2 regions of the Streptomyces sp. NPDC055287 genome follow, and region 1 is predicted to be linked to the other one. Evidence: riboswitches for the same ligand, from Rfam matches in the RefSeq annotation. Region 1 holds a riboswitch; the other holds the start of a gene.
What was found. Region 1 has a riboswitch for S-adenosylmethionine ahead of ACWIHY_RS20445 (aminotransferase class V-fold PLP-dependent enzyme). Riboswitches for the same ligand answer to the same signal wherever they lie in the genome.

Region 1 (14,482 bases):
TTCTGGTGGCCGAAGTTCACGGGCAAGATGCTGGACGAGCGCCTGGGCAAGATCACCTTCTGGACGCTGTTCGTGGGCTTCCACGGCACGTTCCTGGTGCAGCACTGGCTCGGTGCCGAGGGCATGCCGCGCCGGTACGCGGACTACCTCGCCGCCGACGGCTTCACCCTGCTGAACACGATCTCGACGATCGCCTCGTTCCTGCTGGGCATGTCGATCCTTCCGTTCTTCTACAACGTCTGGAAGACCGCGAAGTACGGCAAGAAGATCGAGGTCGACGACCCGTGGGGTTACGGCCGTTCGCTGGAGTGGGCGACTTCCTGCCCGCCCCCGCGGCACAACTTCCTCACGCTGCCGCGGATCCGTTCCGAATCCCCGGCATTCGACCTGCACCACCCTGAGATCGCCGCTCTCGACCAGCTCGAGAACGTCGGACAGAAGGACACCGCGCTGCTCGGCGGCAAGGAGGCCGGCAAGTGAAGATCCAGGGCAAGATGTTCATCTGGTTGAGCATCTTCATCCTCGCCATGGCGATCGTCTATGGCGTGTGGTCGAAGGAGCCCGCCGGAACCACGGCGCTCTTCCTGGCCTTCGGCCTGAGCATCATGATCGGCTACTACCTGGCTTTCACGGCCAAGCGTGTCGACGCCATGGCTCAGGACAACAAGGAGGCCGATGTAGCGGACGAGGCCGGTGACGTCGGCTTCTTCTCGCCGCACAGCTGGCAGCCGCTCTCGCTGGCCGTCGGAGGCGCCTTCGCCTTCCTGGGTGTCGCTCTGGGCTGGTGGCTGCTGTTCTTCTCGGCACCGCTGATCCTGATCGGCCTCTTCGGCTGGGTCTTCGAGTATTACCGGGGCGAGAACCAGAACCAGTAGAAGCACTCGCGACACGCCCGAGGGGCCCGCCCACCTGCACGTCAGGTGGGCGGGCCCCTCGTTTGGCTTCTCTCGGCGCGCCGTGCACGCGAAATGTTCTTAATGTGTGATCATGACCCACTCTCCTCGACCCCGGACGGTCCTGAGCTGCCTCCTGCTGATCGCGTCCCTCGCGGCAGCCGGGACGGCGTGCGGCGGATCCGGCGACGGCCATCCGCTCTCGGCGGCGCCGTACGACGCGGCGGACCAGGTCTCCCTCAACGCGGACACGGGTACGGCGAAGGCGGATCCCGAGAAGCCGCTGGAGATCACCGCCAGGAACAAGGACGGCCGGATCACGGACGTGACGGCCTCCGACGCCTCGGGGCGCTACCTGGCGGGCGAGCTCTCCGCCGACGGCTCACGGTGGCACAGCACCGCCCCGCTGGCCGCCGGAGCGCGCTACACGGTCAAGGTCGCCACCGAGGACGAGGACGGCGCGCCCGGCGCGCGCACCCTCTCCTTCGAGACCTCGGTCCCCCCAAGAAAGCGCCTGAAGGTCGCCTTCGGCCCCAAGACGGGCAAGTACGGCGTCGGCCAGCCCGTCACCGCCGAACTGAGCGCCCCCGTCAAGGGCGAGACGGCCAGGGCGGTCGTCGAACGGGCCCTGAAGGTGCGCTCGGAGCCCGCGGTGCAGGGGGCCTGGCACTGGGTGGACGACAAGAAACTGCACTTCCGTCCGAAGGAGTACTGGCCCGCCAACGCCACGATCACGGTGCGCAGCACCCTCGAGGGCATCAAGGTGGCCGACCGGCTCTACGGCGGCCCCACGAAGCCGCTGCGGCTCACCACCGGGGACCGGATCGAGGCCATCACGGACGCCGGCTCGCACCAGATGACGGTGAAGCGCAACGGCAAGGTGATCAACACCATTCCGGTGACCACGGGCAAGCCCGGTTTCTCCACCCGCAACGGCGTCAAGGTCGTACTGGGCAAGGAGTACTTCGTACGGATGCGCGGTACGACCGTCGGCATCGCCGAGGGGACGGCCGACTCGTACGACCTGCCCGTCTACTACGCGACCCGGGTCACCTGGAGCGGCGAGTACGTCCACGCCGCGCCCTGGTCGGTCGGCTCGCAGGGATCCGCCAACGTCAGCCACGGCTGCACCGGTATGAGCACGGACAACGCCGCGTGGTTCTTCAAGACGGTCCGCGAGGGCGACATCGTCAAGGTCGTCAACAGCGCGGGCAACATGATGGATCCGTTCGGCAACGGCTTCGGCGACTGGAACCTGCCCTGGGACAAGTGGCGCAAGGGCAGCGCGCTGCTGGCCGGCCTGCACGAAGGCGGAAGCCCCGTCGACGCGGCCAGGCTGCGGCCGGAGGTCTGACGGGGCCCCGCGCGGGTGTCACGCCTCTACGGCGAGCCTGCGGCGCAGCAGGGCGGCCAGGGCGTCCGCGAACTCCACCGGGTCCACCGGGAGGGTCACGGCGCTCTCGGCGCGGCTCCAGGTGGCCAGCCAGGAGTCCTGCGGGCGCCCGATCAGCAGCAGCACGGGCGGGCAGTCGAAGACCTCGTCCTTGATCTGCCGGCACACGCCCATGCCGCCCGCGGGAGTGGCCTCGCCGTCCAGCACGCAGACGTCGACACCGCCCTCCTCCAGCGCCTTGAGAACGGCCGGCAGTGTGGCGCACTCCAGGAACTCGACCGGCGGCACGTCCGCGGCGGGCCTGCGACCCGCTGCCAGCCGCACCTGTTCGCGGGTGTTCGCGTTGTCGCTGTAGACCAGGACCGTGGCGGTCATTGTTCCTCCATGCATCTGAAAGCCCTCGAAGGCTCGGTGTTGGATCAGGAACCGATGCGCGGATGCTACTCCGTCCGACGGCCGGTCAGCAGGGGTTCGTTCATGCCTTCGACGGTACCTCCGATGGGCCGTTCGGCTCAGGTCACAGGGCCTTCTCAGAGCATGGACACACCGAATGGCACCCCCGGGAGTGAGGGCGGGATAAGCGACCGACATAATGTCGGTCGTGGCGACAGCAACGACAGTAGATACCGGGCACGCGCACCCGTCGGTCAATCGACCGAACCTCACCAGCGTCGGAACCATCATCTGGCTGAGTTCCGAGCTGATGTTCTTCGCGGCCCTATTCGCGATGTACTTCACCCTGCGATCGGTGACGGGTCCCGACTTCTGGAAGCAGCAGGCCGAACACCTGAACTTCCCGTTCTCGGCGACGAACACCACGATCCTGGTGCTCTCCTCCCTCACCTGCCAGCTCGGCGTCTTCGCCGCCGAGCGCGGGGACGTGAAGAAGCTCAGGGCGTGGTTCATCATCACGTTCGTGATGGGTGCGATCTTCATCGGAGGCCAGGTCCTCGAGTACACCGAGCTGGTGAAGGACGCGGGCCTCTCGCTCTCGTCCGACCCGTACGGCTCGGTGTTCTACCTGACGACCGGCTTCCACGGACTGCATGTGACGGGCGGACTCATCGCCTTCCTGCTGGTCCTCGGCCGTACATACGCGGCCAAGAGATTCACCCACGAGCAGGCAACCGCCGCCATCGTCGTGTCCTACTACTGGCACTTCGTCGATGTCGTCTGGATCGGCCTCTTCGCCACGATCTACATGATCAAGTAGGTCGGGTCCGAAACCCGGCCCACATCCAGCACCATCGACGCAGAAGATCCTGACACCGGGGTAATCCGTGAAAAAGCTCTCCGCACGACGACGCCATCCGCTGGCGGCGGTCGTCGTACTACTCCTCGCGCTGGCGGCCACCGGGGGGCTGTACGCCGCGTTCGCGCCCGCGGGCAAGGCCCAGGCCGATGAAACCGCCCAGTCCCTCGCCATCGAGGAGGGCAAGCGGCTCTACGCCACTGGCTGCTCCAGCTGCCACGGCACCGGCGGTCAGGGCGGCAGTGACGGCCCGTCCCTCGTGGGCGTCGGCTCGGCCGCAGTGGACTTCCAGGTCGGCACCGGCCGTATGCCGGCGCAGCAGCCCGGCGCCCAGGTGCCCAAGAAGCCGAGGATCTACTCGCAGGCCGAGATCGACCAGCTCGCCGCGTACGTCGCTTCCCTCGGAGCCGGCCCGATCACGCCGACCGAGAAGCAGTACAGCCCTGAGGGTGCGGACATCGCCAAGGGTGGCGACCTGTTCCGTACCAACTGCGCCCAGTGCCACAACTTCACGGGCGAGGGCGGTGCCCTGACGAACGGCAAGTACGCTCCGAGCCTCGAAGGCGTGAGCCCGAAGCACCTCTACCAGGCCATGCAGACCGGCCCGCAGAACATGCCGTCCTTCCCCGACACAACGCTGCCGGAGCAGCAGAAGAAGGACATCATCGCGTACGTCAAGACGGTGAACGGCGAGGAGACGGAGACCCCCGGCGGCTTCGCGCTGGGTGGCCTCGGCCCCGTCAGCGAGGGTCTGTTCGGCTGGATCTTCGGTCTCGGTTCGTTGATCGCCGTCGCCGTCTGGGTCGCGGCCCACACCGCTAAGGCCAAGAAGTCATGAGTAGCCAAGAGATTCCAGAGAAGAACCTGCCCAGTGAGCAGGACACCGCGCACGGCGCGGTAGCCGTGGCGGAAGACCCGTTCGCGGACCCGGGGCTGCCGCCCCACAAGCCGCGTATCCAGGACATCGACGAGCGGGCAGCCAAGCGCTCCGAGCGCACGGTCGCCCTCCTGTTCACGCTGTCGATGCTTTCCACGATCGGCTTCATCGCCTCCTTCGTGGCGTTCTCGGTCGAGAAGATCGTGTACGTCTGGCCGCTCGGCCACGTGAGCGCGCTGAACCTCTCGCTGGGTGTGACCCTGGGCCTCGCGCTCTTCTGCATCGGCGCGGGCGCGGTCCACTGGGCCCGCACCCTGATGTCCGACGTGGAGGTCGCCGACGACCGGCACGCCATCTCGGCCGAGCCCGAGGTCAAGGCCAAGGTCATGGCCGACTTCAAGGACGGCGCCGAGGAGTCCGCGATCGGCCGTCGCAAGCTGATCCGCACCACGATGTTCGGCGCGCTGGCCATGGTGCCGCTCTCCGGTGTGGTGCTGCTGCGCGACCTGGGCCCGCTCCCCGAGGACAAGCTCCGCCACACGCTGTGGAGCAAGGGCAAGCAGCTCATCAACATGAACACGAACGAGCCGCTGCGTCCCGAGGACGTCGCGGTGGGTTCGCTGACCTTCGCCAAGCCGGAAGGCCTGGAGGAGGACAACCACGAGTTCAACAACGAGATCGCCAAGGCGGCCCTGATGATCGTCCGGCTCCAGCCGGAGGACATCAAGGACAAGCGCGAGCTCGACTGGTCCCACCAGGGCATCGTGGCGTTCTCGAAGATCTGCACCCACGTCGGCTGCCCGATCAGCCTGTACGAGCAGCAGACGCATCACGTGCTCTGCCCGTGCCACCAGTCCACCTTCGACCTCTCCGACGGTGCCCGCGTCATCTTCGGCCCGGCCGGTCACGCCCTCCCGCAGCTGCGGATCGGTGTGAATGACGAAGGATTCCTCGAGGCGCTCAGCGACTTCGAAGAGCCCGTCGGTCCTAGTTTCTGGGAGCGCGGATGAGCACCGTGACCGACGACAAGCGCAAGGCACCCGCCGGTGAGCGGGTAGCCGACTGGGCGGACGGCCGGCTGGGCATCTACAGCCTCGCCAAGGCCAACATGCGCAAGATCTTCCCGGACCACTGGTCCTTCATGCTGGGTGAGATCGCGCTCTACAGCTTCATCATCATCATCCTCACGGGTGTGTACCTGACGCTGTTCTTCCACCCGAGCATGAACGAGGTCGTGTACCACGGCTCGTACGTGCCGATGCAGGGCATCCGGATGACGGAGGCCTACGCGTCGACCCTGGAGATCAGCTTCGACGTCCGTGGCGGTCTGCTCATCCGGCAGATCCACCACTGGGCCGCGCTGATCTTCCTCGCGGCGATGTTCGTGCACATGATGCGCGTGTTCTTCACGGGCGCGTTCCGCAAGCCGCGTGAGATCAACTGGCTGTTCGGCTTCCTGCTGTTCGTCCTGGGCATGTTCACCGGTTTCACCGGCTACTCGCTCCCCGACGACCTGCTCTCCGGCACCGGTGTCCGCTTCACGCAGGGCGCGATCCTGGCGACGCCCGTCGTCGGCACGTACATCTCGTTCTTCCTGTTCGGCGGCGAGTTCCCCGGCCACGACATGGTGGCCCGGTTCTACTCGATCCACATCCTGCTGCTGCCGGGCATCATGCTCGGCCTCGTGGTGGCGCACCTGATCCTGGTCTTCTACCACAAGCACACGCAGTTCGCGGGCCCCGGCCGTACGAACAAGAACGTCGTCGGCATGCCGCTGCTGCCGGTCTACATGGCCAAGGCCGGAGGCTTCTTCTTCCTGGTCTTCGGTGTCATCGCGGTCATCGCCGGCCTCTTCACGATCAACCCGGTCTGGGCGCTCGGCCCGTACCGTCCGGACCAGGTGTCCACCGGCGCCCAGCCCGACTGGTACATGGGCTTCGCCGAAGGCCTGATCCGTGTCATGCCGGGCTGGGAGATCAACCTCTGGGGCCACACGCTCGCCCTGGGTGTGTTCATCCCGCTGACTCTCTTCGGTGTGGTCCTCGCGGCGATCGCGGTGTACCCGTTCATCGAGTCGTGGGTCACCGGCGACAAGCGCGAGCACCACATCCTGGACCGGCCGCGCAACGCGCCGACCCGGACCGCGCTGGGCGTCGCCTGGATCACCGGCTACGTGATCATGCTGCTCGGTGGTGGTAACGACATCTTCGCCACGCACTTCCACCTGTCGATCAACTCGATCACGTGGTTCGTCCGGATCTCCTACTTCGTGGGCCCGGTCCTGGCGTTCATCGTCACCAGGCGCATCTGCCTGGGCCTCCAGCGGCGCGACAAGGACAAGGTGCTGCACGGACGCGAGTCGGGCATCATCAAGCGCCTGCCGCACGGTGAGTTCGTCGAGGTGCACGAGCCGCTCAGCCAGCAGCAGCTGCACACGCTCACGGCGCACGAGCAGTACGCGCCGGCCGAGATCGGCCCGTCGGTCGACGAGAACGGCGTCGAGCGCAAGGTGACGCGCGGCCAGAAGCTCCGCGCCAAGCTGAGCAAGGGCTACTACGGCGAGGGGAACCAGATCCCCAAGCCGACCGCCGACGAGTACAAGGAGATCACCAGCGGCCACGGCCACCACTGATCTCCGACCTACAAGGTCGCCACAGCAGGAGCCCCGTCCATTCGTCGGACGGGGCTCTTCGCTGTCCGCCCGGCTGGATAGGGTAGGAGCCATCCTTATTGGCTGTGGACCCTGGAGCGGACCATGAACGTTGTGACCCCGGTTGGCGGCGACAGCGTGGCGGCCGGCTCCTGGCCGGGTGTCCTGAACGCCCTGCTGCGCGGCAAGGACCTCTCCGCCGACGACACGGCCTGGGCGATGGACCGCATCATGACCGGCGAGGCGACCGACGCCCAGATCGCCGGCTTCGCTGTCGCGCTGCGGGCCAAGGGCGAGACGGTCGACGAGGTCACCGGTCTGGTGCGGGCCATGTACGCGCACGCCAACACCATCGAGGTGCCGGGCCGTACGGTCGACATCGTCGGTACGGGCGGCGATCTGGCCAAGACGGTCAACATCTCGACGATGTCGGCGATCGTCGTGGCGGGCACCGGCGCCAAGGTCGTCAAGCACGGCAACCGGGCCGCCTCGTCGGCGAGCGGGGCCTCCGACGTCCTGGAGAAGCTCGGCGTCAACCTGGAGCTGACGCCGCGGCGCGTCGCCGAGGTGGCGGAGGAAGCGGGCATCACGTTCTGCTTCGCGGTGAAGTTCCATCCCGCCCTGCGGTACGCCGCCAAGGCGCGCAAGGAGCTGGGCGCGCAGACGACGTTCAACATCCTCGGCCCGCTCACGAACCCGGCCCGGGTGAAGGCGCAGGCCGTCGGTGTCGCGGACGCGCGGATGGCCCCCATCGTGGCGGGTGTCCTCGCCGAACGGGGGAATTCCGCGCTGGTCTTCCGTGGCGACGACGGCCTCGACGAGCTGACGACGACCGCGACCTCGCGGGTGTGGATCGTACGGAACGGGACGGTCACGGAGCAGGCCTTCGACCCGCGCGACGTGGGCCTGGAGATCGTGCCCGTCGAAGCGCTGCGCGGGGCGGACGCCTCGTACAACGCGGATGTCGCGCGGCGGCTGCTGGCCGGCGAGACCGGTCCCGTCCGGGAGGCGGTGCTGCTGAACACCGCGGCGGCGCTGGTGGCGCTGGACCCGTCCGACGCCCCGCTGGACGAGCAACTCGCGGCAGGGATCGCCAAGGCCGCCGAGTCGATCGACTCGGGCGCGGCCAGGGCCGCGCTGGAGCGCTGGGTGGCTGCCAGCAACAGCTGAGTGCCGGTCGAGGGCCGGTGAGATGGCGCAAGGAGTGGTCCAAGCCACTTCGGGTCTCAAAAAGTGGACTACGCCTTGCGTCTTCTTGATCGTGTGGCAGGATGCTTGGCAGGTCATGAGTGACAGCGTTTTGGCCCCGGCTTGCTGTCCGGCAACCCTCCGTCCGTGGCGGGGTGCCCCGGGTGAAGACCGGGTCGTGGACAGAAAGGTCCACGGCAAGCGCGGACCCCTCGACATCGGTGAATGTCACAGCTTGGGGTCCTGGTCCTCAAGGAGCCCCTTGTGAGCAAGCGAATGCGATAGGGCCTTACGCCCCTTCTTCGCACACCCCTTTTCTCTTCTTCTCCAGCGCTGCCGCGTATCCGCCGGCGCGGGGAATTCGCCTGCCTGTTCCGGGAGTTCGCCATGTCTGTTTCCACTGCTGCCGCCGACCAGACGGTTTGTACGCCGCTTCCCGTTCTCGGACGAGATGTCCTCGTGCCGCTCGTGACCGGTGGAGAGGTCACGTACGCCGCCCTCGACTACGCCGCCAGCGCCCCGGCCCTCCAGCGAGTGTGGGACGACGTGGCGGCGTACGCGCCGTACTACGGCAGCGTGCACCGCGGCGCCGGGTACCTCTCGCAACTGTCGACGGACCTCTTCGAGAACAGCCGTGCCACCGTCGCCGAGTTCCTCGGCTGCCGAGAGGGCGACCAGGTCGTCTTCACCCGCTCCACGACCGACTCGCTCAACCTGCTGGCCGCCGCGCTCCCCGCCGACTGCAAGGTCTTCGTCTTCGAGACCGAGCACCACGCCTCGCTGCTGCCGTGGCGTGACGCGCGGGTCAACTTCCTGAACGCGCCCCGCACTCCGGCCCAGGCCGTCGAGACCCTGGAGCGCGCGCTGGCCGAGCGCGATCCCTACGGCCCCGCCCTGGTGTGCGTCACCGGCGCGTCGAACGTCACCGGGGAGCTGTGGCCGGTGAAGGAGCTCGCCGCCGCCGCGCACGCCCACGGCGCGCGGATCGTGCTCGACGCGGCGCAGCTCGCCCCGCACCACCCGCTGGACATCGCCGAGCTCGACGTCGACTGGGTCGCCTTCTCCGGGCACAAGCTCTACGCGCCGTTCGGCTCCGGCGTGCTCGCGGGCCGCGCCGACTGGCTGCAGAGCGCCGAGCCGTACCTCGCGGGCGGCGGCGCCTCGCGCAAGGTCGCCCGCCGCGCCGACGGCGGCGTGGACGTCGAGTGGCACACCACGGCCGCCCGCCACGAGGCCGGTTCGCCCAACGTCATCGGCGTGTACGCGATCGCCTCCGCCTGCAAGGCGCTCACCGAGGCCGGCTTCGACTCCCTGGTCGAGCGCGAGCAGCGGCTCGTGACGAAGGTGCTGGAGGGCCTGGCCGAGGTCGACGCGGTGAGGGTGCTCTCGCTCTTCGGGGACGACGCCGCGCGTGTCGGCGTCATCTCCTTCGTCGTCGAGGGCTGGAACAGCTCGCACTTCGCGGCCGCGCTCTCCGCCGAGTACGGAATCGGCGTACGGGACGGACTGTTCTGCGCCCACCCGCTGGTCCGCACTCTGCTCGGCAGCGAACCGCAGGAGCCGGGCGAGTGCGGCGCGCCGGAGGCCGAGCCGGGTGAGCGCTCGCTGAACGCGATCCGCGTGAGCTTCGGCGCCGGTACGCCCGACGAGCACGTCGAGCGTTTCGTGGGCGCCGTCAAGGAGCTCGTCAAGGACGGTGCGAAGTGGAACTACCGCACCGAGGAAGGCCGTTGCGTCCCGGCGGTCTGAACGGCCCGCGCTCGCGTCGCCACCGCCCGCGGCCGCCTGCCCCCGGCGCCGCCCCGTGGGATCCCACGTGCGCGCCGGGACGGGCTACGCGTCGAGGCCGATCGCGAAGGCCGCTTCCAGGTCGTGCTGCGAGTACGTACGGAACGCGACATGCGTGTCGGTGCCCTCGACTCCGGGGATCTTGCTGATCCGGCCGGGGATGACATCCGCCAGGTCGTCGTGCCTGGCCACGCGGACCATGGCGATCAGGTCGTATGTACCGGTGACCGAGAAGACCTCGCTGACGCTGTCCAGCGCGGCGATCGACTCGGCGATCTCGGGGATCCGGTCCACGCTGGTCTTGATGAGCACGATCGCGGTGATCACGGTTGGCTTTCTCCCTCGGTGGCCGGCGCTGAGGTCCTCACTCTAGCCGTACGCCGACTACGCCCCCATGCGTAGAGGAAGCCCGCGCAGAACCCCGCCACGTGCGCGAGATACGCCACCCCGGGACCCGAACCCGCACGCTGCGCCGCCAGCCATTGCAGGGCGAACCAGAAGATCAGCACGATCCAGGCGGGGAAGCGCAGCGGCAGGAAGAGAAGGAAGGGGAACAGGCTCGTGACCCGCGCCCGGGGGAAGAGGAAGAGGAAGGCGCCGAGCACCGCCGAGATCGCTCCCGAGGCCCCCACCAGCGTCTGTTCGGACTCGGCATGGGCGACGGCGTACGTGACGAGTGCGAGGTAGCCGCAGCCGACGTAGAACAGGGCGAACTGCAGGCGGCCCATGCGTTGCTCGGCCATCGCCCCGAAGACGAACAGGAAGAGCATGTTGCCCAGCAGATGGAGCCAGCTGCCGTGCACGAACAGGGCGGTGAGCGGGGTGACGAGCCTGGACGGGTCGCCGCTCAGCAGCTCGCTCGGGATCACGCCCCAGCGTTCGAAGTAGGCGCTCTGTACGGCGAGGAGGATGTCGCCCGTGCCGTACACCGGATGGAGTCCCGAGAGGGGGCCGATGGCGAAGATCAGGCAGCAGAGGCCGATCGCGCCGTACGTCACCACGGGGCCCCGGGCCGCTTCGCGCCAATTGATCACGGCCAGATCATCCCGTAACAGGACCGGCCGGGACGGAGTGCCTCGCCGGACCCCGTCCCGGAGCGTGGACAGTCCGCCGCAGGGGGTACCCGTGAGGCCGTAGGGTTACGGGCAGTAGGCACGACGAAAGAGGACGCACGATGACGACAGTTCCCCTGCCGACTGCCCAGACCCGGTGGCGCTGCGCCCTGTGCGGCAACCTCACACGTTTCGATGTCACCCGCTCGTCGAAGGTGATCGAGTACGTCCATCTCGACCTGGCCGGAGAGCCGAAGGTCGAGGAACGCGAGGTGGTCAGTGAGACCATCGAGTCGGTGCGCTGCCGCTGGTGCAACGCGGTGGACCAGATCGAACTGGTGGACAGGCCGGGCGCCGGCTCCTGAGAGGACCGGCCCGAAAGTAGTGGGGTGACGGATTGTGGAGCATGCAAGCGGCGCTGAACCGGCCGGGCCGGCCGGGGACGCCGCCGAGGTGCTCGACCGCCCGCTGCCCGAAGGCGTACGGCACAAGGTCGTCGCACTGGTCTCGGACGCCTTCGGCGGGCTCACCGTCGCGGAACTCCCCTCCCAGCTGAGGCAGTACGCCCGTTTTACGCCCTCCCGGCGCGCCAAGTTCGCGGGCAACGCGATGGCCGCCGCGCTGGAGGGTGACTCGCTGTTCCGTCAGCGCATCAGCGAGCGGCTGCGCGAGGCGCAGCCCGAGCTGGCCCGCGCCCTGGAGTCGGGCGCGCCACCGGCCGCCGCCGATCCCGTCGACGTGGCGGCCGCTGCGTACGTCCTGCGTCCCGTCGGCTGGGTCAAGCTGGTGGCCGCCGCAGGCGAGGAGGCCCTGCGGGCGGACATCGAGCGGGCCGACGAGGCCGCCCAGCGCGAGCTGGAGCGGCTGCGCGAGGAGCTCGCGCACGCGCGCGAGCAGACGAAGAGCGAGACCGAACGGCTGCGCACGGAGCTGGAGGCCGCCCGCAAGGAGGCCGACGTGCTCAGCCGCAAGCTGCGCAGCGCCCTCAGTGACGTGAAGCGCGGCGAGGCCGCCCTGCGCCGTACGAACGCCGAGACCGAGATGCTCAAGTCCGACGCCGCCGCCCGGGTCACCGCCGCCGAGAGCGAGGCCCGGCGGCTGCGGGCCCGGCTCGGTGAGGCGGAGGCGTCCGTCGAGGCGAGCCGCAGGGCGGTGCGCGAGGGCCGCAGCATCGAGGACATGCGAGTGCGGCTGCTGCTCGACACGGTGCTGGACGCCGCCCAGGGGCTGCGTCGCGAACTGGCCCTGCCGCCCGCCTCCGTGCATCCCGCCGACACGGTGGACGCCGTCGAGCCCGGACGTATGACCCCCAAGGACATCGCGGCCAGGGCGCTTTCCGAGACCGACCCGGCGCTGCTCGACCAGCTGCTCGAACTGCCGCAGTGTCATCTGGTCGTGGACGGCTACAACGTCACCAAGACGGGCTATCCGCAGATGCCGCTCGACAAGCAGCGGCTGAGGCTCCTCGGCGGCCTCTCGATGCTCGCGGCGCAGACGGGCGCCGAAGTGACGTGCGTCTTCGACGGGGCGGAACTGGTGGCGCCGGTGCTGCTCGCACCGCCGCGCGGAGTGCGGGTGCTGTTCAGCAAGCCGGGCGTGACGGCCGACGAGCTCATCAGGCAGCTCGTACGGGCGGAACCGCCGGGGCGTCCCGTCGTGGTGGCCTCGACCGACCGTGAAGTGGCCGACGGTGTCGCCAAGTCGGGCGCGAGGCCCGTTGCGTCCGCCTTGTTGCTGAAGAGGCTTTCGCGCGTCTAGTGACGTCTCGGCGTAATGCCCGAATTCGGGAAACGCACCGTCAATTGGCCATTACTGCCAGTGTGATGTAAGTAAAGATTGTGACCACTGGGTGAGTTTTTACACCTGAGGATTTGAACTGATCACAAGAAGGTCACTAAGGTCTGCCCTCGAACCTTCGAACGGTAGATCGCCCATCCGGGGTGTCAGCGAAGGTACCGCCGAGTCCATGCAATTCGGTCCATTTCCGCGGGGGAGCCGAAGCGTGGAGCCGGGGATCACGTCCCCGATCCCGGTAGGCGGCTCGAGGAAGAAGGAGCTCGCCTTCGTGGCGTCCCACCGTCGTCCCAAGCAGCCGAGCCGCACTCGTGTGACCGTGCTCACCGCGACCGCAGCCGCAGCCGTCGCGCTCACGTCCCAGACCGCTCAGGCCGACCCCAAGCCGACCAAGAGCGAGGTCAAGGCCAAGGTCGACAAGCTCTACCACGAGGCCGAAGCCGCGACGGAGAAGTACAACCAGTCCAAGGAGCGGCAGGACAAGCTCAAGGAAGAGGTCGACAACCTCCAGGACAAGGTCGCCCGCGGCCAGGAGGACCTCAACGAGATGCGCGGCGCGCTCGGTTCGGTGGCCAGTGCCCAGTACCGCACCGGCAGCATCGACCCCTCCGTGCAGCTCTTCCTCTCCGCCGACCCGGACACCTTCCTCGACAAGGCCGGCGCGATGGACCAGCTGAGCGCCAAGCAGGCCGAGTCGCTCGAGAAGATCCAGGCGAAGCAGCGCTCGCTGGCGCAGCAGCGCGCCGAGGCGACGGACAAGCTCGACGACCTCGAAGACGTACGCCAGGAACTCGGCGAGAAGAAGAAGAAGTTCCAGGGCAAGCTCGCCGAGGCGCAGCGGCTCCTGAACACGCTCACCGCCGCCGAGCGTGAAGAGCTGCGGGAGAAGGAGCAGCGCGCCAGCCGCGCGGCCAGCGAGCGCGTGAACCTCGGCAAGGAGGTTCCGGCCTCCGACCGCGGCGCCGCCGCGCTGAGCGCCGCGGCCACCCAGATCGGCAAGCCGTACATCTCCGGTGCGACCGGGCCCAACGCGTACGACTGCTCCGGGCTGACCCAGTGGGCGTTCGCCCAGGCTGGTGTCTCCATCTCCCGGACCACGTTCACCCAGCACAACGACGGCCAGAAGCTGTACAGCAAGAGCCAGCTCAAGCCGGGCGACATGGTGTTCTTCAACAACCTGGCGCACGTCGGCTTCTACGCCGGCAACAACCAGATCCTGCACGCCCCGAAGCCCGGTGCCAACGTGCGGTACGAGTCGATGGACTACATGGGCACCTTCCAGTTCGGCGTGCGCGTCTGACAAACGCCAGTCGCGACGGCCGTTGCCGACACCGCCCATTCGGGCGAATTCCGGCAACTCCCGCTGACTGTCCGCCCCGCCGGTGACCTGGTTCTCCGGCGGGGCGTCGCTGTCTGTGCCCGTTCTCCGCCCGGCGAGGTCTTTGGCCGCCGCGTGATCGCACCGCTACTGTCTGCTCGCGCAGCCCCCGGTCCATTGGTCCGCCCGTCCGGGCGGCAGGGGGCTGCACGCAGTGGAAGGAGTGCGGCTTCCTGTGGCGACCCACCGGCGTCCCTCACAGTCCGGCCTCACGCAG
Region 2 (14,482 bases), on a different contig from region 1:
ACGGCCTGCTGGTCAACCTCGGCCTGCTCCCCGCCCTCACCCCTGCCCTCGCCTCGATCGCCACCGGCTTCATGGCCCTGATCGCCGTCTTCGTCGGCCTCAACACCGCCAAGGAGTTCGGCGGTACGCCGATCCTGGGCGGCGCGGTCGCCTCGATCATCGTCTTCCCGGGCGTCGCCAAGATCGACGCCTTCGGTCAGACCCTGTCCCCCGGCCAGGGCGGTGTACTGGGCGCGCTCGGCGCGGCGGTGCTCGCGGTGTACGTCGAGAAGTGGTGCCGACGCCGGGTCCCGGAAGCTCTCGACGTACTGGTCACCCCGACCCTCACCGTCCTCATCTCCGGTCTCGTCACCGTCTTCGGCCTGATGTTCGTCGCCGGTGAGATCTCCACCGCCATCGGCGACTTCGCGGACTGGCTGCTGGCGACCGGCGGCGCGGCGGCCGGATTCGTCCTCGGCGGCCTGTTCCTGCCCCTCGTCATGCTCGGCCTGCACCAGGCCCTCATCCCGATCCACACCACCCTCATCGAGCAGCAGGGCTTCACTGTCCTCCTCCCGATCCTCGCCATGGCGGGCGCGGGCCAGGTCGGCGCGGCCGTCGCGGTCTACGTCCGCCTGCCCCGCAACGGCTCCGTCCGCCGCACCGTCAAGTCCGCGCTGCCGGCCGGTTTCCTGGGCGTGGGCGAGCCCCTGATCTACGGCGTCTCGCTGCCGCTCGGCCGCCCGTTCATCACCGCCTGCGTCGGCGGCGCCTTCGGCGGTGGATTCGTCGGCCTGTTCAGCCAGCTCGGCGACACGGTCGGCTCCACGGCCATCGGCCCGTCGGGCTGGGCCCTGTTCCCCCTCCTGGACGGCAACAGGAGCGTCGGCGCGATGGTCGCCATCTACGCCGTCGGCCTGGTCGTCGGTTACGTCACCGGATTCCTCGCCACCTACTTCTTCGGCTTCAGCAAGCAGATGCTGACCGACCTGAACACGGACGAGGAACCCGGGACCGAGGCGGCCCCGCTGCCGGGCTCCCCGGCGCCGGTGACCCCGCGGGAAGAAACCTCACGGGTCTGACCGTACGCACGGTGGGGCGGCTCCCCCGGTCCTGCGGGGGCTCCGGCCGTGAGCGGCGCACCGGCCCGCACCGCTCACGGAAGCCGCCCTTCCGCGTTGATCTCCCGTACCCGCGCCCTCAGCACCTCTCCGAGCGCCGCCGGACGCACGTCCTCCGGTGGGCAGTCCCACTCCTTGCCCCCGCCGGGCGGCCGTAGCTGTACGTAGGTGCCCACCCGTCCCATGACCCGGCCCACGCGCCCGTCCCGGACATCGACGGCGTACGCCCCCGCCTGCGGCGGCTCACCCTCCGTCATGGCTTGAGCCCCTGGAGCACGGCCGCGAGCCGCAGCGCGGTGTCGAGGTTGCAGCGCCCCAGGTCCACCAGCGGGTACGGAGCCTCGCTCGCCAGCGACACCACGTCCACCCGCAGCGACGGCAGGGTCACCGCCACCACCCCGAGCCCCTCCCGCAACTGGGCCACCACCTCTTCCGCAGCCCGCAGCCGCTCCGACGATCGCACCACCATTGACCAGGCACCTCCCACACCGAGTGTTCGCTTTCCTCACTCAGAGTGGCGGAAAGTCGCCTAGCCTGACCAGGGGTGGCAGTCCAACAACCCCAGCTGTCGTACAGGGAGTTGCCATGCCCGGACCCAAGGGCCTCGATCCGTCTTCCTCCCCAAGGGCGCTGCTCGGCGCGGAACTGCGCCACGCGCGCGAGAAGGAGGGCCTCACCCAGGAGGAACTCGGTCAGCCGCTCTTCGTGAGCGGCTCGTTCATCGGCCAACTGGAGGCGGGGACCCGCCGGATGATGCCGGAGTACGCCGTGAAGATAGACGAGATCCTGGGGACGGGCGGATTCTTCGAACGGAACTGCAAGGCGTCCACGAAGTCGAAGTACCCGGACCACTTCGCGGAGGCGGCCGAAGCGGAGGCGATCGCGGTGGCGATCAAGGAGTACGCGCCGCTGCTGATCCCGGGGTTGTTGCAGACGGAGCCGTACGCAAGGGCGATCTTCCGCGCGTACCAGCCGACAGCGACCGAGGATGTCATCGACGAATTGGTAGCGGCGAGGCTGGAGCGAGCGCGCCTCCTCGACGATCCAACAAAGCCGCTGTTGTGGACGGTGCTGGACGAGGCGGTACTGCGTCGGCGGGTGGGCGAGCCCGCTGAGATGGCGGGGGCGCTGCGCCACCTGACGGCGATAGCCCGGCGCCGCCGGGTCATCGTGCAGGTGCTGCCGTTCGAGGCGGGGGCGCACGCGGCCATGAACGGCGCCCTCAAGCTGATGGCCTTCGAAGATGCGCCCCCGCTCGCCTACCTCGAAGTGCTGGGAACAGGGCAGTTGGAGGACGATCCGGCAACCGTCGCCCGCTACGAACTGTCATACGATTTGGTGAGGGCCATGGCATTGTCACCCAAGGAATCCCTGGCTCTGATCACATCAGTGGCGGAGGATTGCGCGCATGAAGATCAGCCCTGACTACGACCTGACGACAGCAAATTGGCACAAGTCCAGCTACAGCGGCGGCGAGGGCGGCAACTGCCTGGAGGTCTCCGACAGCCACCCCCACATCGTCCCCGTCCGCGACTCCAAGAATCCCAACGGTCCGGCGCTCGTGTTCCGTACCGCCGCCTGGTCCGCCTTCGTCGCGGATCTCAAGCGGCGCTAGAACGGCAACGACGCCTGCCCCCCACCCCCGGAGCCGAGGAGTGGAGGGCAGGGCGCCGCGGGGGGTCAGAGGCCGCCGGTGAACAGGAGCTTGTTCGGCGTGCCCGGGGTGACGCCGGACAGTGCGTCCTTCGTGGAGTTCGCGTCGAGCCAGGTCGCGATCAGTGTCGGCGTGGCCGCCGGGTTGACCGTGTTGTAGAGCAGGGCGGTCCCGGCAACATGGGGAGAGGCCATGGACGTGCCGTTCAGGGCGACGCTTCCGCCTCCGAGCCTGGCCGAGACGATGGCGGCGCCCGGTGCGTAGAGCTCCACGCACGGGCCCCGGTTGGAGAAGGAGGTCTGCGCGTCGGAGCTGTCGGACGCGGCGACCGTGACCACCCGGTCGGCGGATGCCGGGGAGACGCCGCAGGCGTCCTTCGCGTCGTTGCCCGCCGCGAGGACCGGCAGGACACCGCTGTCCGAGAGTGCGGTGGCGGCCTCGTTCACCAGGCGCGAATACCCGCCGCCGAGCGATCCGTTCAGTACGGCCGGCCTGCCGGGGTTCTGCGCGGCGTGCGACGCCGTCCATTCGAGCCCGGCGATCATCGTGACGCTGCTGCCCCTTCCCTGGCAGTCGAGGACCCGGACGCTGATGAGATTCGCCTGGGGTGCCACCCCGTACGTCCTGCCGCCCACCGTGCCCGCGACGTGCGTACCGTGGCCGGCGCAGTCCCTACCGAACTGACCCTGGGCCGGGAAGGCGTCGAAGCCGAACCTGGCGCGCTGTTCGAACTCGCTGTGGTTGTAGTCGATACCGGTGTCGAGGATGTACGCGTTGCCTCCGGCGCCGGTCGCGGCGGTGCTGAACTGGCTGTCGAGCGGCAGGGCGCGCTGGTCGATCCGGTCCAGGCCCCAGGACGCGGCGGGCCCGGACGCGGTGACTTCGGCGTCCTGCTCCACGGCCGCCACGTTCGGGTCGGCCCGCACGCTGGCGAGCTGGTCGTCCGTGAGCTTGGCCGCGAAGCCGTGCATCACCTTCTCGAAGCTGAAGAGGGGGGTGACGCCAACCTCCTGAGCGGCTTGGGCGACGTCCGACGCGGGCTTCATGGCGACGAGGTACTGGTCCGGGACGGGCTGGTCGGCCAGACGGAGCGGGGCGGGTGCCGACTCGGCGGGCTGCGCGGAGGCGGACAACGGACCTGCGGTCGCCAGGACAGCCGTGACGGCGGCCGCGAGGGCGATCCTCATGAGGTGTGGCATGGTCACGATGTCACCATGCAGAAACGATCACGCGCAATCACTCTGTGCGGTGGTTTGAATACTTTACGTAGCGACACGCCGGGGCGCGGGCAGAAACGCCCGAAGGCGGCACCCCCCTCACGGGGAATGCCGCCCTCGGTCGCGTACAGCAGTACGACGATGGAGCTACCGATCCTTGACGGATCAGAAGTCCATGTCACCGCCCGGCATGCCGCCGCCCGCGGGGGCACCGGCCTTCTCGGGCTTGTCGGCGATGACCGCCTCCGTGGTGAGGAACAGCGCGGCGATGGACGCGGCGTTCTGCAGTGCAGAGCGCGTGACCTTCGCCGGGTCGATGATGCCTTCGGCGATCATGTCGACGTACTCGCCGGTCGCGGCGTTCAGACCGTGGCCGACGGCCAGGTTGCGCACCTTCTCGACGACGACGCCACCCTCGAGACCACCGTTGACGGCGATCTGCTTGAGCGGGGCCTCCAGCGCGAGCTTCACGGCGTTGGCGCCGGTCGCCTCGTCGCCCGAGAGCTCGAGCTTCTCGAAGACGGCCGTGGCCTGGAGCAGAGCCACGCCACCACCGGCGACGATGCCCTCCTCGACGGCGGCCTTGGCGTTGCGCACCGCGTCCTCGATGCGGTGCTTGCGCTCCTTGAGCTCGACCTCGGTGGCGGCACCGGCCTTGATGACGGCCACGCCGCCGGCCAGCTTCGCCAGGCGCTCCTGGAGCTTCTCGCGGTCGTAGTCCGAGTCGGAGTTCTCGATCTCGGCACGGATCTGGTTGACGCGACCCTGGACCTGGTCGCTCTCACCGGAGCCGTCGACGATCGTGGTCTCGTCCTTGGTGATGACGACCTTGCGGGCACGGCCGAGCAGGTCGAGACCGGCGTTCTCCAGCTTGAGGCCGACCTCCTCGGAGATGACGGTGCCACCGGTGAGGATGGCGATGTCGCCGAGCATGGCCTTGCGGCGGTCACCGAAGCCCGGAGCCTTGACGGCGACGGACTTGAAGGTGCCACGGATCTTGTTGACGACGAGCGTGGACAGTGCCTCGCCCTCGACGTCCTCCGCGATGATCAGCAGCGGCTTGCCCGACTGCATGACCTTCTCCAGCAGCGGAAGGAGGTCCTTCACGTTGGAGATCTTGGAGTTGACGATCAGGATGTACGGGTCGTCGAGCGACGACTCCATGCGCTCCATGTCGGTGGCGAAGTACGCCGAGATGTAGCCCTTGTCGAAGCGCATGCCCTCGGTGAGCTCAAGCTCCAGACCGAAGGTCTGCGACTCCTCGACGGTGATGACGCCTTCCTTGCCGACCTTGTCCATCGCCTCGGCGATGAGCTCGCCGATCTGGGTGTCGGCGGCGGAGATGGAGGCCGTAGAAGCGATCTGCTCCTTGGTCTCCACGTCCTTGGCCTGCTCAAGGAGAGCGGCGGAGACGGCCTCGACGGCCTTCTCGATGCCACGCTTGAGGGCCATGGGGTTGGCGCCGGCGGCGACGTTGCGCAGGCCCTCGCGGACCAGAGCCTGGGCGAGGACAGTCGCGGTCGTCGTGCCGTCACCGGCTACGTCGTCGGTCTTCTTCGCGACTTCCTTGACCAGCTCGGCGCCGATCTTCTCGTACGGGTCCTCGAGCTCGATCTCCTTGGCGATGGAAACACCATCGTTGGTGATCGTGGGGGCGCCCCACTTCTTCTCGAGGACGACGTTACGGCCCTTGGGGCCGAGGGTGACCTTGACGGCGTCGGCGAGCTGGTTCATCCCGCGCTCGAGACCGCGCCGTGCCTCCTCGTCGAACGCGATGATCTTGGCCATGTGAAGTGGTCCTCCCGGACTGGGGTGGATTCTCCGGACCGAGTGGCGCCCGCGACGGACGGCCTGCCTGCCTGGTGGTTTTCCTTGTCCCACCCGGCCTGCGGGCCTCACCGGCCCGGTCCTTCTGTCACTCTCACTGGGAGAGTGCTAACAGTGCTAACGCCAATGATTAGCACTCGACCCCTTCGAGTGCAAGCGTCCCCCTCGGATGTGGACAGGCGTACTGAGGGACGGCGGCACGCAGGAAGGGCCTGCACCCGGTGTGGGGTACAGGCCCTTCCTGTGTGAGTGCGTCGGTGGCCGATCGCGCCGAGATCAGACGGCGAGCTTGACCATGTCCGCCTGCGGACCCTTCTGGCCCTGCGAGATCTCGAATTCGACTCGCTGACCTTCTTCAAGGGTGCGGTACCCGTCCATCTGGATCGCGCTGTAGTGGACGAAAACATCCGCACCACCGTCGACCGCGATGAAGCCGTACCCCTTCTCCGCGTTGAACCACTTGACGGTGCCCTGAGCCATGCCTAACTCCCCTATTTCTGGCCCTTGCACAGGACCGCACTTCGCGGGCCCTGGGTCAGACTCCTCCACCCTCCGACAGGAGAGGGCGTGCGCCGGAACGCGTCGACCGCGGCTGAATGTATCCGCCCAACTGCCCTCTGCAACAGGTCAATCCGACGAGAAATCTGGGCATGAGGGAACAGGCGAATGCGATGAATTCCCCGACTTCCGGGGCAACTCGGGCCGGACAAGGCGCACATGAGCGGGCAATTGGGTCCGGCACTTTGGCTGCTTCTTGTCGTGCGGGGACGCATTCTCATATGCGCCGGGCACAAGCAGCGAAGGGGGCTTCCCCAACTGTACCGCGCTCAACCATGCAGAATTGCCCCCTCCGCTTTCATGGCGGAGAGGGCAATCGGCGTAACGCGGGGTGTCCTGAGAGGGGGTCAGCCTCCGGCACAGTGCCGGACGGTCAGCCTCCGGCGACGGCCGGGATGATGGAAACGCCGGCGCCGTCCGGCGTGGCGGTCTCCAGGCCCTGCTCGAAGCGCACGTCGTCGTCATTCACGTACACGTTGACGAAGCGCCGCAGCTTGCCCTGGTCGTCCAGGACGCGGGCCGCGATGCCCGTGTGGTTCTTCTCCAGGTCGGCGATGACCTCGGCGAGGGTCGCGCCCTCGGCAGCGACCTCGGCCTTGCCGTCCGTGTACGTACGGAGAATCGTCGGAATGCGGACGTTGACGCTCATGCTTTTCTCCTCGCTGACGCTCGGAGACGCACGGCGTGACGCGCCTCCTTTTGGGTTCGCTCGCTGCGCTCGCTCACGCGAGGCCGGCCTCTCGGAAAGAGTCCAGGCTGGGGCGGATGACGGCGGACTGGCCCGTGGTCGGGGCCACCGCCTCAAGGGTCTTCAGACCGTCGCCCGTGTTGAGCACGACGGTGGTGAGGGTGGGGTCCAGCAGCCCGGCCTCGATGAGCTTCTTCGTCACGCCGACGGTCACTCCGCCCGCGGTCTCCGCGAAGATGCCCTCCGTCTCGGCCAGCAGCTTGATCGACTCCACGACCTGCTCGTCGTTGACGTCCTCGACCGCGCCGCCGGTGCGGCGGGCGATGTCCAGGACGTACGGGCCGTCGGCCGGGTTGCCGATCGCGAGCGACTTGGCGATCGTGTTCGGCTTCTGCGGCCGTACGACGTCGTGCCCGGCCTTGAAGGCCGTCGACACCGGGGAGCAGCCCTCGGCCTGAGCGCCGAAGATCTTGTACGGCTTGTCCTCGACCAGGCCCAGGGCGATGAGCTCCTTCAGACCCTTGTCGATCTTCGTGAGCTGCGAGCCCGAGGCGATCGGGATGACGAGCTGGTCCGGGATCTCCCAGCCCAGCTGCTCGCAGATCTCGTACGCCAGCGTCTTGGAGCCCTCGCCGTAGTACGGGCGCAGGTTGACGTTGACGAAGCCCCAGCCCTCGCCCAGCGGGTCGCCGATCAGTTCCGAGCAGAAGCGGTTGACGTCGTCGTAGTTGCCCTCGATGCCGACCAGGTCGCCGCCGTAGACGGAGGCCATGACGACCTTGCCCTGCTCCAGGTCGTGCGGGATGAACACGCACGAGCGGAAACCGGCCCGCGCGGCGGCGGCGCCGACCGCGCCGGCGAGGTTGCCGGTGGAGGAGCAGGAGAGCGTGGTGAAGCCGAACGCGCGGGCGGCCTCGACGGCGATGGCGACGACACGGTCCTTGAAGGAGTGCGTCGGGTTGCCGGAGTCGTCCTTGACGTACAGGTTGCCGGTCACACCCAGCTCGCGGGCCAGGTTGTCGGCCTTGACGAGCTTGGTGAAGCCCGGGTTCAGGCTCGGCTTCGAGGCCACGTCGGCGGGGACGGGCAGCAGCGGCGCGTACCGCCAGATGTTGTCCGGTCCGGCCTCGATCTGCTTGCGCAGCGCGTCGGCGTCACCGAGCGGGAGGTCGTAGGCGACCTCAAGAGGACCGAAACAGGAAGAACAGGCGAAGATCGGGCCGAGTTCGAATCGCTCTCCGCACTCGCGGCAGGAAAGCGCGGTGGCGGGGCCCAGGTCTACGGGCAGGGAATTCGTGGTGCTTGCATCAGCTTCAACAGACTGCACAGCCATGGTGGCGAGGCCCTTTCTCCTCATCTTCCCCACGGCGCGTTTCGCCGTGAGACGGAATTGGCACCGTCCCCACCGATACCTCGCGGTCGGCGGAATGGTTGCCGGGACTTCAACGGGCCGTTCCCTCTGTCCCTCTGGATGAGCGCTATGGCGCCGGGTCTGGGCCCGGCGCATTTGTTCCGCGACGCCCCCGAGATGCGAGGGGCGTCCGCGTTGTTCAAGACTGTAACCGAACCCCCGGACGGTTGAGACAGTCGTCCGCACCGCGAGATGGATCACAGGACGAGTCGTACGACGGCTCGCCGGACGAGGGAGAAGGCCCGTGCTGGAAGAGGTGGAGCGCTGGCTGGACCTGCGGTCCTGGTCCACGGCCGACCGGCCGCTGGACCGGCTGGTCGCGGCCAAGGCCGGGCGTGGCCTCACCGTCAGCGTGGTGCTGCCCGCCCTCGACGAGGAGGAGACGGTCGGCGACATCGTCGCGGCGATACGCCACGAGCTGATGGAGGCCGTGCCCCTCGTCGACGAGCTCGTCGTCGTCGACTCCGCCTCGAAGGACCGTACGGCGCAGGTGGCGACGGCGGCGGGGGCGCGGGTCGTGCACCGTGACGCCGTGCTGCCGCGCATACCGGCCCTGCCCGGCAAGGGCGAAGTCCTGTGGCGGTCACTCCTGGTAACGAGCGGTGACATCATCTGCTTCATCGACTCGGACCTGAGGGACTTCTCCGCCTCGTTCGTCTCCGGCATCGTCGGGCCGCTGCTGACCGAGCCCGACGTACATTTCGTGAAGGCGATGTACGACCGTCCGCTCGGCGAAGCCACTGGTCAGGGCGGCAGGGTGACGGAGCTGGTGGCGCGCCCCCTGCTCAATCTGCACTGGCCGCGGCTGGCCGGGTTCGTCCAGCCACTGGGCGGCGAGTACGCCGTACGCCGCTCACTCCTGGAGCGGCTGCCCTTCCCCGTCGGTTACGGAGTGGAGCTGGGCCTGCTGGTCGACTCGCTGCACACCGTGGGCCTCGACGCGCTGGCCCAGGTGGATGTCGGCGTACGCAAGCACCGCCACCAGGACGGGCAGGCTCTCGGGCGAATGGCCGCCACCATCTACCGGACGGCTCACCTGCGGCTTTCGCGCGGCCCGCTGGTGCGGCCGACGCTGACGCAGTTCGAGCGGGGAGTGGACGGCTTCGGGTTCGTACCGCACACGCATGCGGTCGACACGGAGGAGCGGCCGCCGATGTGCGAGATCGACGAGTACGCGGCGCGGCGCGCGGCGTAATCCACGCGGCGTAATCCCGGGCGTGGCACAGCCCGGCCGTACGCACGTTTGAGGGCTTCCCGGACGGGCTAGGTTTCGGCACATGGTCTCCGAGCACGCTGCCCAGGTTCTCGTCGCTTCCAATCGCGGCCCGGTTTCGTACACGCTCCGTGATGACGGCACGCTGGCCGCGAAGCGCGGCGGCGGCGGTCTCGTCTCGGGCCTGTCGGCGATCGGGAAGGACGCCGATTCGCTGTGGGTGTGCGCGGCGCTGGGGGACGGCGACCGGGAGGCGGTGCGGCGGGGGACGGGCACGGCGGGCGTACGGATGCTCGACATCGACGCCGACGTGCACGCCGACGCGTACAACGGCATCGCGAACTCGGTGCTCTGGTTCGTCCATCACATGCTCTACCAGACGCCGCTGGAGCCGGCCTTCGACGCGGAGTTCCGGCGGCAGTGGGCGGCGTACGAAACGTACAACCGCGCCTTCGCCGACGCGCTGGCGGCGGAAGCGGCGCCGGGCGCGGCGGTGCTGGTGCAGGACTACCACCTGTGCCTGGTGCCGGGCATGCTGCGCGAGCTGCGCCCCGACCTGCGGATCGGCCACTTCACGCACACGCCGTGGGCGCCGGTCGACTACTTCCGCCTCCTCCCCGACGACATCGCGCGGCAGCTGCTGCGGGGCCTGCTGGGCGCGGACCGGGTGGCGTTCCTGACCCGGCGCTGGGCGGACGCGTTCGCGGCGTGCGCGGTGGACGTCCTGGGCGCCGGGGCGCTGGACGGCACGGCGGTCGGGGTGCACGGGCTGGGCGCGGACGCGGATTTCCTGCGGGAGCGGGCGCACCAGGAGGACGTGAACGAGTGGCTGGTCCGGCTGCGGGAGCGGGTCGGGACCGGGCGCAGGACCGTGGTCCGGGTGGACCGTACGGAACTTTCCAAGAACATCGTGCGCGGACTGCTCGCGTACCGGCAGCTGCTCGTGGACCGGCCGGAGTGGCGCGGCCGGGTGGTCCACGTGGCCTTCGCCTACCCGTCGCGGCAGGACCTCGCGGTGTACCGCGACTACACGGCGGCGGTGCGGCGGCTCGCCGACGAGATCAACACGGAGTACGGGACGGCCGACTGGCAGCCGGTGCTGATGGAGCTGGACGACGACTTCGCGCGGTCGCTGGCGGCGTACCGCATGGCTGACGTGGCGCTGGTCAACCCGATCAGGGACGGTATGAACCTCGTGGCGAAGGAGGTGCCGGTCGTCTCCGACGCGGGGTGTGCGCTGGTGCTGTCGCGGGAGGCGGGGGCGTACGAGGAGCTCGGCGACGACGCGATCGTCGTCAACCCGTACGACGTCATGGCGACGGCGGAGGCGCTGCACGCGGCGCTGGTGATGGAGCCGGGCGAGCGGTCGGAGCGCACGAAGCGGCTGGCCGCGGCGTCGACGGCGCTGTCACCGGCGGCGTGGTTCCTGGCGCAGCTGAACGCGCTGACGCGAGCGTAGGAGCGGGGGCGGAGTCCAGCCCAACGGCCTTTGTGGACCGGGGTCCGAGGTGGAGCCCCGGTTCGGGGAGGGGCGGGTCGGGGAGAGCGCCGCAGGCAACCCGCACCGCACCCCCCGCGCGAGGTCAAGCGGCGGCCGCGGCCAGGGACTTCAGCAGGGCGACCACTCCCGCGGGGCCGTCCACCACCAGGTCGGCGCGGTCGGCAAGCGCGGGAACCTCGCTGCCGCTGCACACCAGCAGCCCGGGAACGCCCTCCGTACGCAGCTTCTCCACCGTGGAGTACGCGGCTACGTCCCCCAGATCGTCCCCCGCATACAGCACACAGCCCGCGCCGGCCTCACGTGCGTACTCCGCGAGCGCCACGCCCTTGTCGATACCCGGCGGGCGCAACTCCAGTACCAGGCGGCCGGGTTCGACAATCAGCCCGTGGCGGGCGGCCAGCTCCGCGAGCGGAACGCGCAGGGACTCGAACGCCTTCACGGGGTCTTCCGCACGGCGCGTGTGGACGGCGACGGCCTGCCCCTTGTCCTCGATCCACGAGCCGCGCCACGCGCCGATGCCGTCGAGGAAGCCGGGGAGTTCGGCTCGGGCGGCCTGTACGCCCGGGTGTGCGGCGGGGGCGCGGACGGTACCGGTGACCGCGTCCCAGCGCTCGGCGCCGTAATGGCCGAGTACGACGAGGTGTTCGAGGCCGGGGACTCCGGCGAAGCCGCCGTACCGGACCGCGACACCGGCCGGGCGGCCGGTGATCACGGCGACGGAGCGGACGTTCGGCGCGAGCGCGGCGAGCGCCTCGACCGCGCCGACGTGGGCGCGGGCCTGCTCGGGGTCGGGGACGATGTCGGCGAGCGTGCCGTCGAAGTCGAGGGCGATCACCGCCCGGTCCGGCGCGGCCAGCAGCGCGGCGAGGCCGTCGCGGCCGGCAGGGGTCGCGGGCGTGAACTCGGTCGGCAGGGGGTGCGGTTGCGATTGGCTGCCCATGCCCCCTGACCCTACCGGCGCGCGCCCGGCTCGGCACCGGGCCGGGCGCGGCGGGCCCCCGGCCGGGCCACCCGCTCAGCGGCGGCCGCGCCGTGCGTCGCGGACCCGGCGGAGCCGGTTGACCGTGACGGGGTCGTGGGCGAGGGCGTGCGGGTCGTCGAGCAGGGCGTTGAGGAGCTGGTAGTAGCGGGTCGGCGAGATGCCGAGCTGCTCCCGCATCGCACGCTCCTTGGCACCCGGCCCCGGCCACGACCGCCGCTCGACGGCGAGTACGGCGCGGTCCCGCCCGGAGAGCCCCCCGGTCTGTCCCGAGGGTTCGGGACCGCTCGCGTCGGGCTCCGCCAGGACGGACCCGACCGGCTCGACGAGAGGCGCGGGCTCAACCGACCCGGCAGGCTCGACAGGCGCGTCGGCCGCGTCGGGCTCCTCCGGGTCGTCAGGCATATGAGCAGTCTAGGGCCGCGCGAAAACGCGCTACTCGGCGTTCTCCGTCGCCGCCGCGTCCCGGCTGATCGCGCCCAGGGTCCCGGTCGGATCGCCGTTGGGGCCGACCACCGACCCGATCTGCTTCTTGATGCTCTCGCTGACCTTCGCCCACGACGTCTTGCCGACCGGGTAGAGCGTCGACCCGGGCAGCGCCTCGAGGAACGGCCAGAGCTCCTTGTGCTCCGGGTCCTCGGCCATCGTGTCGGAGGCGGAGACGGTGACCGGCAGCAGGTCGTACTCCTCGGCGAAGTCCAGCACGTTCTCGTCGCTGTACGCGAAGTCGAGGAACTTGCCGATCTCCCTGGCGTGACCGTTCTGCTTGAACCCCATCATCCAGTCGGCGACGCCCATGCTCGACCTCGCCTTGCCCTCGGGGCCCGGCAGCGGCACCATGCCGACCTCGACGCCCTTGCCTGCGGCCTGCTGGAGGAGCGAGGGGTGGCCGTTGAGCATGCCGACCTCACCGTTCGCGAACGCGGTGAAGGCGGGCTTCCGGTCGAGCTCGGCGGGGGCGACGGGACCGGTCAGCTGCTCGGCGACGAGGGTGTTCTTCAGCCAGCTGAACGCCTCGATGTTCTGCGCGGAGTCGATCGTGTACGTACCGACCGAGTCGGTGTACCCGCCGCCGTTGCTGAGCATCCACATCATGGTCTCGGCCTGCGCCTCCTCGTTGCCCAGCGGCAGCGCGAACGGGTACTTCACGCCGCGCTGCTTGAGGGCCTTGGCCGCGCTCTCGATCCCGTCCCACGTCTTGGGGGCCTCGAGGCCGGCCTGGGTGAAGAGCGTCTCGTTGTAGAAGAGCAGCCGGGTGCTGGCGACGAACGGGATGCCGTACGCCACCCGTCCGACCTCGCCCGCCTCGGCCAGCGGGGCGAGCAGGTTGGCCTGCGTGGGGATGGAGAGCAGGTCGTCGACGGGGTACAGCGCGTCCTCGGCCGCATAGTCGGCGTAGGCGCCGATCTGCGCGATGTCGGGGGCGTCGCCCGCCTCGACCATCTCGGCGACCTTGCGGTCGACGTCCTTCCAGTCGTAGACGGAGACATCGACCTTGACGCCCTGGTTCTTGGCTTCGAAGGCGCTGACGACGCCGTTCCAGTACTGCTTGGTGCTGTCGCCGCCCTCGGGGTCGTAGTCCGCCGCGACCAGCTTGAGCGTGATCTCCCCGTCGCCGGAGCTTCCGCATCCCGCGAGGGCCACTGTCATGCCCAGTGCGACCACGGTCGCGGTCAAACCCAAGAAGCGCCGGTGCACAGCTCTGTCCCACCCTGATTCATTGTCCGACATGCGTATGAGCTGCGATTTTCTCCCAGTCCGCGAGGTGAGGTCTACACCAGTGTGGTCTCACTTGTGCAACGCCTCCACTCGTACGGGGTGCAGGAACGGCAGCGAGTGGACTAGACCTTTCCATGGTCTACGCGCGAGACTGTTCCCGTGAAACACGTCATCGCCCTCGATGTGGGCGGCACCGGGATGAAGGCCGCGCTGGTCGGCGCGGACGGCGCACTGCTGCACGAGGCCCGCCGGGCCACCGGCAGGGAGCGGGGGCCCGAGGCCGTCGTCGAGACGATCACCGGATTCGCCGCCGAGCTGCGGGCGTACGGCGAGGAGCGCTACGGCGAGAGCGCCTCGGCCGCGGGCGTGGCCGTGCCCGGCATCGTCGACGCCGCGAACGGGATCGCGGTGTACGCCGCCAACCTGGGCTGGCGCGACGTACCCATGCGCGATCTGCTCAGCCGGAGACTGCACGGCGTACCGGTGGCGCTCGGCCACGACGTACGCACCGGCGGCCTCGCCGAGGGCCGGATCGGCGCGGGCAAGGGCGCGGACCGGTTCCTGTTCGTACCGCTTGGCACCGGGATCGCCGGTGCCATCGGCATCAACGGCGTG

Region 2: linked by a shared signal. The riboswitch ahead of thrC (threonine synthase) and the one ahead of ACWIHY_RS20445 (aminotransferase class V-fold PLP-dependent enzyme) in region 1 are both predicted to bind S-adenosylmethionine.

The regions. Positions count from the first base shown of each region.
Region 1 is NZ_JBSHNE010000012.1:67,693-82,174, forward strand. Features, by position in the region: gene ctaD (aa3-type cytochrome oxidase subunit I) at 1-480, shown strand, start outside; gene ACWIHY_RS20405 (cytochrome c oxidase subunit 4) at 477-875, shown strand; gene ACWIHY_RS20410 (Ig-like domain-containing protein) at 988-2,247, shown strand; gene ACWIHY_RS20415 (hypothetical protein) at 2,266-2,661, opposite strand; gene ctaE (aa3-type cytochrome oxidase subunit III) at 2,879-3,499, shown strand; gene qcrC (cytochrome bc1 complex diheme cytochrome c subunit) at 3,567-4,376, shown strand; gene qcrA (cytochrome bc1 complex Rieske iron-sulfur subunit) at 4,373-5,425, shown strand; gene qcrB (cytochrome bc1 complex cytochrome b subunit) at 5,422-7,047, shown strand; gene trpD (anthranilate phosphoribosyltransferase) at 7,171-8,235, shown strand; SAM riboswitch class IV at 8,347-8,463, shown strand; gene ACWIHY_RS20445 (aminotransferase class V-fold PLP-dependent enzyme) at 8,641-10,002, shown strand; gene ACWIHY_RS20450 (Lrp/AsnC family transcriptional regulator) at 10,087-10,368, opposite strand; gene ACWIHY_RS20455 (rhomboid family intramembrane serine protease) at 10,365-11,075, opposite strand; gene ACWIHY_RS20460 (hypothetical protein) at 11,216-11,458, shown strand; gene ACWIHY_RS20465 (NYN domain-containing protein) at 11,493-12,851, shown strand; gene ACWIHY_RS20470 (C40 family peptidase) at 13,159-14,187, shown strand; gene ACWIHY_RS20475 (NlpC/P60 family protein) at 14,441-14,482, shown strand, end outside.
Region 2 is NZ_JBSHNE010000022.1:58,006-72,487, forward strand. Features, by position in the region: gene ACWIHY_RS27665 (PTS transporter subunit EIIC) at 1-1,061, shown strand, start outside; gene ACWIHY_RS27670 (hypothetical protein) at 1,136-1,357, opposite strand; gene ACWIHY_RS27675 (hypothetical protein) at 1,354-1,569, opposite strand; gene ACWIHY_RS27680 (helix-turn-helix domain-containing protein) at 1,686-2,525, shown strand; gene ACWIHY_RS27685 (DUF397 domain-containing protein) at 2,509-2,715, shown strand; gene ACWIHY_RS27690 (S8 family peptidase) at 2,781-3,953, opposite strand; gene groL (chaperonin GroEL) at 4,137-5,759, opposite strand; gene ACWIHY_RS27700 (cold-shock protein) at 6,075-6,278, opposite strand; gene ACWIHY_RS27705 (MoaD/ThiS family protein) at 6,730-7,005, opposite strand; gene thrC (threonine synthase) at 7,079-8,377, opposite strand; SAM riboswitch class I at 8,395-8,522, opposite strand; gene ACWIHY_RS27715 (glucosyl-3-phosphoglycerate synthase) at 8,700-9,650, shown strand; gene ACWIHY_RS27720 (alpha,alpha-trehalose-phosphate synthase (UDP-forming)) at 9,733-11,127, shown strand; gene otsB (trehalose-phosphatase) at 11,252-12,109, opposite strand; gene ACWIHY_RS27730 (DUF3263 domain-containing protein) at 12,185-12,454, opposite strand; gene ACWIHY_RS27735 (ABC transporter substrate-binding protein) at 12,584-13,879, opposite strand; gene ACWIHY_RS27740 (ROK family protein) at 14,027-14,482, shown strand, end outside.